Regions from separate parts of the Peribacillus sp. R9-11 genome, predicted to be linked through region 1. Evidence: riboswitches for the same ligand, from Rfam matches in the RefSeq annotation. Region 1 holds a riboswitch; each other region holds the start of a gene.
What was found. Region 1 has a riboswitch for thiamine pyrophosphate ahead of thiC (phosphomethylpyrimidine synthase ThiC). Riboswitches for the same ligand answer to the same signal wherever they lie in the genome.

Region 1 (3,283 bases):
ATTTTTTACAAATTCATGATTACAATTTTCCCGAAAAATACTCAGCTCTTTTTTAAGCTGATCCAGCTGATTTTCCAACTGTTTTATTTCAACTTTAATCTGGATTACTCGATTCATCGAATTCTCCTTTTCGTCCATATTATTGATAGATTTTTCCGTCTGTGTTTCTAAATTCATTCGCTTTTTCTTTCAAGCCTTCATCAATTACAGACTCAAAACCAAGCCCTTTTTCTTTAGCTAAATCACGAATATCTTGTGAGATTCTCATGCTGCAGAATTTAGGACCGCACATTGAACAAAAGTGAGCTGTTTTGGCACCCTCAGCAGGCAGAGTTTCATCGTGATATTCAACGGCTCTTTCAGGATCGAGCGATAGATTAAACTGATCTCTCCAACGAAATTCGAATCTTGCTTTTGAAAGGGCATCATCTCGTTTTTGAGCATTTGGATGGCCTTTTGCTAGGTCAGCGGCATGGGCTGCAATTTTATACGTAATAACCCCTATTCGAACATCCTCTTTATTTGGAAGACCAAGGTGCTCTTTCGGTGTCACATAACAAAGCATCGCAGTTCCAAACCAGCCAATCATGGCAGCCCCAATCGCAGAAGTAATATGATCGTAGCCAGGAGCTATATCAGTTGTTAGGGGTCCCAATGTATAGAATGGGGCTTCTTGACAAACTTCCAGTTGCTTATCCATATTTTCTTTAATTAAATGCATTGGAACGTGACCGGGCCCCTCAACCATAACTTGTACATCATGTTTCCAAGCAATCTTTGTTAGTTCACCCAATGTTTCCAATTCCGCAAATTGCGCCTCGTCGTTTGCATCTGCAATAGATCCAGGACGAAGTCCATCTCCTAATGAGAAAGATACATCATATGCTTTCATGATTTCACAGATTTCTTCAAAATGAGTATAGAGGAAGCTTTCTTCATGATGAGCCAGACACCATTGAGCCATAATAGAACCCCCACGGGAAACAATTCCCGTCATCCGCTTTGCTGTTAATGGGATATATCGCAGAAGCACACCAGCATGTATGGTAAAGTAATCAACACCTTGCTCAGCCTGCTCAATTAAAGTATCCCGAAAAACCTCCCATGTTAAATTTTCAGCGACTCCATCTACTTTTTCAAGCGCTTGATAAATCGGTACTGTTCCAACAGGTACAGGCGAATTTCTAATAATCCATTCACGGGTTGTGTGTATATTTTTTCCGGTAGAGAGATCCATGATGTTATCGGCTCCCCAGCGAGTGGCCCAAGTCATTTTTTCTACTTCATTTTCGATGGATGAACTAACCGCTGAATTCCCAATATTCGCATTTATTTTCACATGAAAATTACGTCCGATAATCATCGGCTCACTTTCAGGATGGTTAATATTAGCCGGTATAATGGCCCGCCCGCTAGCTACTTCATCTCGTACAAACTCAGCGGAAACACTTTCTCTAATCGAAATAAACTCCATTTCTGGGGTAATGATACCTTTACGAGCATAATGGAGTTGGGTTATGTTTCTCCCCTTCTTTGCACGCAAAGGATTTCGTATCAATCCCGGAAAAACTTCTGCTTTGGAATGAGACTCAACTTTTTTATACCCATTATCTTCTGGTTTTATTTCACGCCCCACATACTCTTCAACGTCTTCCCGTTCAAGAACCCAGTTGCGTCTAATAGGGTCAAGACCTTTACGAATATCAATAGAATACTCAGAATCCGTATAGAAACCGCTAGTATCATATACGCGTAGAGGTAAATTTTCCTCTTCACCAAATGCTCCTGTTGTGGGACTTAGTTTAATTTCACGCATAGGAACTTTTATATCAGGTCTAGACCCCTCTACATAAACTTTTTTACTTCCTGCAAAATTGGACATAATTGAAACGTTCATGTCATTTACTGAATTACTCATGATTTCATTTCTCCTTTTTAAGTTAGATTAAAAAGGACAAAATCCAATCCATTTTCGCACGAAAAAGCCAGGTCTCATATTTAAGACCCGGCTAAAGTTAGTATGACTACAGAAATGACCAAATTATATGTCATTGAATAGTAGATTCTAACTTCCCCACGCTGGTATGAACCAGATCAGGTCCTGAGGGTTAAGAAGCTTTAACGCGCTTCTCTCTCAGCCCAACTTTTATTGGACACCCCTAGTCTGAATAATATTAATTATTACATGGTAACTATATACCATCCATTTTGGTTTGTAAATAAATTCAAAGACCTATTATTTTAATGCCATGTTTTGAATTAAATAAAATCCCCTCCAAGTTAAGTTTTTTTGAACTTACTACTTGAAGGGGATATATCCGTTATTTATTTAGACTCTCAAGGATAGGAAAAAGCTCCTCTAAATGCGTGATTTCATAATTAGGGATGACTTCATTCCGTTCCTTATCATGACGGTTTATCCAAACCGATTTAATGCCTGCACGTGATGCACCAAGGATATCCGTCATTAAATTGTCGCCGACCATTAATACTTCATGCTTATCAAGCTCCATGATTTCTAATGCATGCTCGAAAATAGAAGCATCCGGTTTCCCACGTCCAAACGCGCCGGAAATAACGATTTGATCGAAATAAGGAACTAACTCAGGCGTGATTTCAAGCTTCGTATTTTGAAGCTCAGGCGAACCATTCGTCAGCAATAACAATTTGTACTTCCCTTTTAACTCATCTAACACCTGGAATGTTTCTTCATAAATAAATGGTTTTTTCCGTCTCTCAGCAGGGAAACGTTCTGCTAGCTCAAGACCAAATGCCGGGTCATCTATCCCTAATGCCTTCAAGCCTCTTGTCCATGCCTCTTTCCGATAAGCTGGTACAATCTCGGCCATCTTACGGAATTCATCATGATCATCTTGAAAATTACCCCAAAGTCCTTCAAACGGGTTGATACCGATCATTTGCGTAAATTCATATGTATCATAAGAAGAATAAAGCTCACGTGCTTCTTTCCGTACCGCTTCCTCAAACTCGTCAACATTCAAATCATATTTCGCCTTTGCCAATTCGCATGTCGCTATAAAAGCCTCTTTCACACTCTTCTGATCCCAAAGTAACGTATCATCTAAATCAAAAAAAACTGCCTTTACCAAAATGCTCACCCTCTTTTCCCTACCATTGAATTCGAAAAAATTACACTATTACAATAATAAACCACAACCATTAGAAAAAGAATAACTATCGGTAAAATGCCTTCATCTTTCTTTGAAATATCAAAAGGCTTACCCTATTTGCTCATGAAAACTTAAAAAAGTTCACATGCGAG
Region 2 (3,283 bases), 720 kb from region 1:
CTGAGTCAGAGCCTGCGATGGTTAACGCTGTTTTCATAAAAAAACCCCTTCATATAATTATTTTTTAAAAGTATTTTCAGTAAAATGAAAGCTAAAATGGCACCTGCGAATGAACTAAGCATAAAAGCTGGTAAAAAACCAAAAATAGCTGCTTTTTCTCCCAATAGGAGGACAGCAAGGGGATAACAAGCTAGGGATCCAAGAATGCCGGTCCCTATCACTTCCCCTAAACAAGCGAATTTCAAGCTTTGTGTTTTTCGATAAAGGACGGCAGCCAATAGTGCACCGATCATGCTGCCCGGAAAGGCGAAAATTGAACCTGTACCAGACATGTTTCTAATGATGGAAACTAAAAAAGCTTGTGTTACCGCATAAGCCGGTCCCAATAAAACGGCTGTCATGACATTTGCCAGATGCTGAATCGGAAAGATTTTTGCAAATCCGGCCGGGATGAAAATGAATGAACTAGTTATGGTAGTAATGGCCGTGATCATGGCAGTCAACGTCATTTTCTTGATTGGATTCATCATCATGACAACATCCTACAGTGGCCAATCCTGCTCATTTTGAACCATATCCCAGAATAAATATTCATAACGGGAAGTCACCAAAAAATGCTTCTCTAATCTAAGAAGTTCCTTTTCAGGCATGCCTTCTGTTAACTCTTCCAACAAAGCAATCAGCCATTTGTGTGCTTTACCGAATTCAGGAGACGAATATGATTTAATCCAATCAGCATAGCGATTGTTTTCTAATGCTTCACCATTTTGTTCTTTTAATAGCAAGCCGATCTCATAATAATCCCAAGCGCATGGAAGGAGGCAGGCAATCAGGTCGGCCAAAGTCCCATTTTGGGCTGCATTTAGCATGTAACCCGTATAAGCTAGAGTGGTTGGAGTAGGTTCTGTATTTTCCAATTCGATTGAGCTGATTCCGAATTCCAAAGCATAATGTCGATGGATATCCATTTCTACTTGAAGGGTTTCATTCAAAATACTTGCAAACTTAGCCATGGTTTCGAGATTATGAGCTTTGATGACTCCTAACGCAAAGAGTTTGGAATAATCCATAAGATAGATATAGTCCTGCTTTAGGTAATAGGCAAATTTCTTTTCTGAAAGCGTCCCATCTCCAATCGCCTGAACAAAGGGATGTGTATGGTTCCTTTTCCAGATTCCTTTTGCCCGTTCATGAAGTCTATCACTGAAGGTTTCTAATTTTGTATTCTCCATGGTACATCCTCCTTGAAATTTAAAATTTACTAAAATTGTAAAGTATGCATACACTATCTGATAAACAAAAAAACCGCTCTCTGAAAGAAAGCGGCTGTTACCGAGGAAGAAGCAAATTCCTTCTTACAGCCTGCTTCCCTCCGCTGGTATGACCAGATCAGGTGCAAAGGGTTTGATTCTCAGCAAAAGTGCTCCCCTAGCAGTCTAATTATTCACCTTTTCCATCTGAAAAAAAAACCGCTCCTGAAATACGGAGCGGGGCAGATGGATAAAGTCATGTGTTTAAAGACGATATCATCCACTTCCCTCCGCCGGTATGATCCGGTTCAGGTTCAAAGGGTCCGGAACAAATTCCATCTCAGTCTTAAAAAGACTCCCCTAGTGGTGTGAATGTATGTAATTACTGACATCATATCAGAAAGCCAGGAAATTGCAACCCAATTTGAATGGGGTCTATAGAGAATACCTATCAAAAAAAGGGAGAACCATGTGATTGACTTTTGAAGAATATTGGGATAAAATCATGTCTACATCATTTATATATTGAATTCTTATCCAGAGAGGTGGAGGGACTTGGCCCAAAGAAACCTCGGCAGCAGACCCATTTTGGGAACTGTGCTACATCCAACAAGCATACGCTTGGAAGATAAGAAGAGCCGAACGGACTACTGTAAGCCTCTTCTTGAATTAGAAGAGGCTTTTATTTTTGTGAAATAACGTTTAGTGACATAATAGAAAAGATATAATTTGGTGAAAATGATACCTGTTACTACAATTTAGCTCATATGAAGGCGGGCTGATGAAGACAAGGAAAGGAGCCATTTACATGGCAGAATTATTTAAGAGAATTGAACAGAGGAAGGCATTGCTGATTGAAGAGTTATTAGCGAATGGAGTTTATAAAACCTCTGATGAAAGACATCTTTATGATGTTCCTTTAAAAGTGCTTGAAGATGAATATAAGATTGTTATAAATAGACCTAATATCGAGTCTCCTTCAGAGTGGATGACATAGTAAGAGTTCTTAAAATACTTTACTATCTTAAAATATTATTTAATCTGATGAATATTATTAAAGCATTCGCAGTGTACATGAGTGAATGCTTTTTTATATTTGTCAAGAATATAAAATGTCACAAAAAAGACACAAACAGGGAATAGAATAGGCTTTTTGTCACATTTACCTTGTGGAATAACACATTTTAATTTCCATATATGGTTGATTTTAACTACTTATTTCTTTATCATAAAAGATGTAAGAAAATTGAATAAATAGGAAGTGACTATAGATGCCCCCACAGATAACCGTAGAAAGAATAGAAGAAAAGAGACGGGAAATGATTAAATTGGCAGCTGATTATGGTTTTACAAGCCTTCTAACTGTTCAAGCAAGTCAAGAATTGGATTCGCTGTTAAATGCTATAACAAATAAATGAAAATCACAATATTTTTTGCTTAAGAAAGTTTATAGTGATTTTTAAATTTCGTCAGTGACTTTAAAATAGATTTCTTCATTGAAACTAAAAAAGGCTACTGCTGAATGAAGGCAATAGCTTTTAAATAATGAAATTCAAATATTAACACGCTTACCAAGGATTACTAAATCCCGTTCAATACCATCTAGCTCGGCAACTTGAGGTAAATGCGCCCATTCTTCAAAACCAAATTTAGAAAACAGTCTTATGCTCGGTGTATTGTGAGCAAATATGAAACCAAGTAGTGTCTTAACTCCTAATTTTGGACTCACTTCAATTGCCTTTTGAATCGAAATTTGTCCAATTCCTTTTCCCCGGAAATAATCATCAATATATATGCTGATCTCGGCAGTGGAATCATAGGCTGGCCTACCATAGAAAGATTGAAAACTCATCCATCCAGCAGTTTTTCCTTCGAATGTAATAATATAAAGCGGTCGTTTTTCTGAATGATGTTCCTCAAACCATTTAAGCCTCGATTGCACTGAAACAGGTTCTGTATCTGCAGTGACCATCCTTGAAGCAATAGTCGAATTATATATTTCGACTACTCTTGGTAAATCTGTTAGTTCTGCA
Region 3 (3,283 bases), 1.7 Mb from region 1:
CCGGATATGATTGTGAATCCTTTCATTCATTTGCTGCTTAGGAACGGAAAGGTTTTCAAGGACGAAGGCAATTTCTTCATCTGCAAATGGCATACAAAACTGACTATCTGGGTCTTGAAAAACATATCCCCATGAAGAAGGGCTCTCCAGTTCTTTCGCTTTCATCGGGACTTCAATGGAATGTGGGATCAGCCCACTTAACACTTGCAAAAGTGTAGACTTTCCACATCCGGACGGTCCCAACAATAGAACTTTTTCACCTTTATCAAACGAGACGGATAAGTCCTTGAATATCAAGGACTCATCACCGGGAAACTTCAATCTTAACTTTTCAACAAGAGCTATTCGTTCCATACTTATCAACCTCTACTTTTGATCCAGTGCAGCATAATCCTTACTTGATACTGGACGAACTAGATTAGTTACTCCTGTTGCTTCTAATACTTTTACTAGATAGTAAGCAAATACACCAGCAAAGAAAATTGACCCGATAAATCTTGCAATCATAAATAATAGTAAATTCCAAAGAGAGAGGGCACCAATTTCTCCGTATGCAAAATCCATGAGGACCGATCCTACACATGAAGCTATCGCCGCTAATACAGCAACCGACATATTAAACTTTTTATACCTGAACGCCATAAACACCAGTTCCGCGAATACTCCTTGTACAACTCCATATAAGAGTACGGTTAATCCCCACGGTGAACCTAAAAAGAATTCACCGGACGCTGCCGCGATTTCTGCCAACAGAGCCACACCCGGTTTCCTCATAACTAAAAAAGCAACGGGCCCTGCTATAAACCACATTCCATAAATTAATTGATCTACATGTAACCCTAATGGTTTAACGGAATAATATATCGATCCCCAAAGGATATAAACTATTCCAAATGCGACGGCAATCACGATTGTGACTAAAATATCCGTTAATTTCAACCCTTTTCTCATTGTCAATCTCCTTTATACTTCTAATGTTTCCTTATGCACTGGCCAAGTTTCTAAGCGATAAGCCATTTCCCAAAATGAGTATTCATATTGACTGCTAAGGATAAAATGCTCTTTCATTCTTTCTTTGTCTTCTTCCGTTACTTTTTCAGCGATCTCATCAAGTCTCGCGATTTGTTCTTCTACCAACGTACGGAACCATTCTCCTCCGTATGCCGCAATCCACTCTTGATAAATTGGCTCATCAGGTATACACCCTTGCAGTTTTTCACCTATTTCATAGTACAGCCAGTAACACGGTAAGATGGCCGCAATCACATCCCCTAAATGGCCAGAATACGCGGCACGATACATATGGGATGTGTAGGCATAGGCAGTAGGAGCAGGCTTAAAGTTTTTCCTTTCTTCTTCTGTAATACCTAATCTCTCAGAAAAATTTTCATGAAGCTTTAATTCAGCTTCATATGTTCCTTGTGCATGGCTTGCTAGTCGACTAGTTGTATGTAAATCTGTTGCTTTGACTGCACCTAAAGCTTGAACTCTAGCAAAGTGAGATAAATAATATGCATCTTGCATGACATAAAAACGAAAACACTCTACTGGCAATGTGCCATCTCCAATTCCTCTAACAAACGGGTGATTGAAGCTTGCTTCCCAAATATGATCTACTTCTTTACGAATGACCTCTGAAAATTTCATTTTCTATACCTCCAAATTTGTATTTTATTAAGCAATGAAACTGGATAAATAATGATTGGTAACCTATAATCACCTCTTTTGAGCAAATAAAAAACCACTTCCTTTACCGACGTAAAGAAAGTGGTTGTACTTGAAATAATACATAAACGTATTGTTTCATGACCCCACTTCCCTACGCTGGTGTAAACCAGATCAGGTTCTAAGGGTCTTAAAGTTATACTTTAATCTCAGCTTCTGCGGTAAAATTGACTTTTACCTGTAAAGCACCCCTAGTGGTACAAATTGTATATTTAGTTCATTTGCCTTTATATTAACACGTTCAATCTAATTGTCAAACTTATTAAATAAAGTTTTTTTTAGTAATGTATAAAATCCAACGATATGTTAAATAAAAAATCGCCTAACATACTCTTTGGAAATCGAACTTAATCACATAAAAAATATTCTCTATTAACCTTAAGCAAAGTTTATTTTACTATTAATCCTGCTTTCCTAATTATCGTTGGTACTGTTTATGAAGCTGAGCCGCTATGATATTCTTTTGGATTTCGGATGTACCTTCATAAATTCTCGTAATACGTGCATCACGATAAAAACGTTCAATGGGATATTCAGAAATGTAACCAATCCCTCCATGAATTTGGAGAGCCTTATCAGCTACACGATTATACGTTTCTGAACCAAGTAACTTGACCATAGCCGCATTTTTAATGACGTTCTTTTTTTGATCAACCATCCACGCAACGCGATAGGTCATGGATCGAAGGGCTTCTGTATCTAATGCCATATCTGCCAAGTAATGTTGAATAATTTGTTGTTCGAAGATTGGTTTGTCGAACTGAATTCTCATATGAGCAAAATCAATCGACATCTCAAGTAATTTTTCACACGACCCTAGGTTTCGTGCTGCCATTCCTGCACGTCCATTCGCCAAGATTTTCAGGGCATTCATATACCCTTGCCCCTCTTCACCCAATACATTCTCAACTGGAACTTCACAATCCTCAAAGAAAATTTCAGAAGAATGTGAACCATGAAGGCCCATTTTCCGTTCGATTTTTCCTAGTTGAAATCCTGGGGAGTCTTTTTCGACGATAAAAGATGTGATTCCTTTTGCACCCTTAGAAGGATCTGTAACAGCCATTACTGTAAACACATCTGCGATTGGAGCATTAGTAATGTAATGTTTGCTTCCATTCAGGATATACTTTTCACCCTTTTTAACCGCTGTTGTTTTCAGATTTGAGGCATGTGAACCTGCGCTTGGTTCAGTTAAAGCAAAAGCGCCAATTCTGTCACCTGATGCCATGTCAGGTAAATATCTGCGTTTTTGTTCTTCATTTCCCATCTCTACAATTCCAACGCCGCCAATTCCCGTATGTCCGCCTATTACTGTTGTATAACCGTTATGTGTTCTTCCCAACTCCTCTAGAATGGCGCATTTCCCTACCATATCAATGCCTAACCCACCATATTCTACAGGAATGCTAAGGCCAAACAGTCCCATTTCTTTCGATTTCCCCATAATGATTTCTGGGATTTCATTGCTTTCTTCAATTAACATGGCATGTGGTTCTACTTCGTTATCAATAAATTCTCGGATTCCTTGTTTTAAAATTTTGATATCGTCTGAAAA

Region 2: another riboswitch for thiamine pyrophosphate. It lies ahead of tenA (thiaminase II); the one in region 1 lies ahead of thiC (phosphomethylpyrimidine synthase ThiC).
Region 3: another riboswitch for thiamine pyrophosphate. It lies ahead of tenA (thiaminase II); the one in region 1 lies ahead of thiC (phosphomethylpyrimidine synthase ThiC).

Annotation. Positions count from the first base shown of each region.
Region 1 covers NZ_CP133763.1:813,079-816,361, reverse strand. Annotated here, with positions in the region: gene RE409_RS03890 (hypothetical protein) at 1-117, opposite strand, end outside; gene thiC (phosphomethylpyrimidine synthase ThiC) at 140-1,921, opposite strand; TPP riboswitch at 2,055-2,171, opposite strand; gene RE409_RS03880 (HAD family hydrolase) at 2,322-3,110, opposite strand.
Region 2 covers NZ_CP133763.1:1,528,476-1,531,758, forward strand. Annotated here, with positions in the region: gene thiD (bifunctional hydroxymethylpyrimidine kinase/phosphomethylpyrimidine kinase) at 1-37, opposite strand, end outside; gene thiW (energy coupling factor transporter S component ThiW) at 6-527, opposite strand; gene tenA (thiaminase II) at 543-1,232, opposite strand; TPP riboswitch at 1,351-1,440, opposite strand; TPP riboswitch at 1,519-1,622, opposite strand; SAM riboswitch class I at 1,781-1,885, shown strand; gene RE409_RS07375 (Fur-regulated basic protein FbpA) at 2,032-2,247, shown strand; gene RE409_RS07380 (aspartyl-phosphate phosphatase Spo0E family protein) at 2,522-2,668, shown strand; gene RE409_RS07385 (GNAT family N-acetyltransferase) at 2,803-3,283, opposite strand, start outside.
Region 3 covers NZ_CP133763.1:2,536,933-2,540,215, reverse strand. Annotated here, with positions in the region: gene RE409_RS12355 (ABC transporter ATP-binding protein) at 1-354, opposite strand, end outside; gene RE409_RS12350 (ECF transporter S component) at 367-951, opposite strand; gene tenA (thiaminase II) at 964-1,647, opposite strand; TPP riboswitch at 1,800-1,928, opposite strand; gene RE409_RS12340 (acyl-CoA dehydrogenase family protein) at 2,144-3,283, opposite strand, start outside.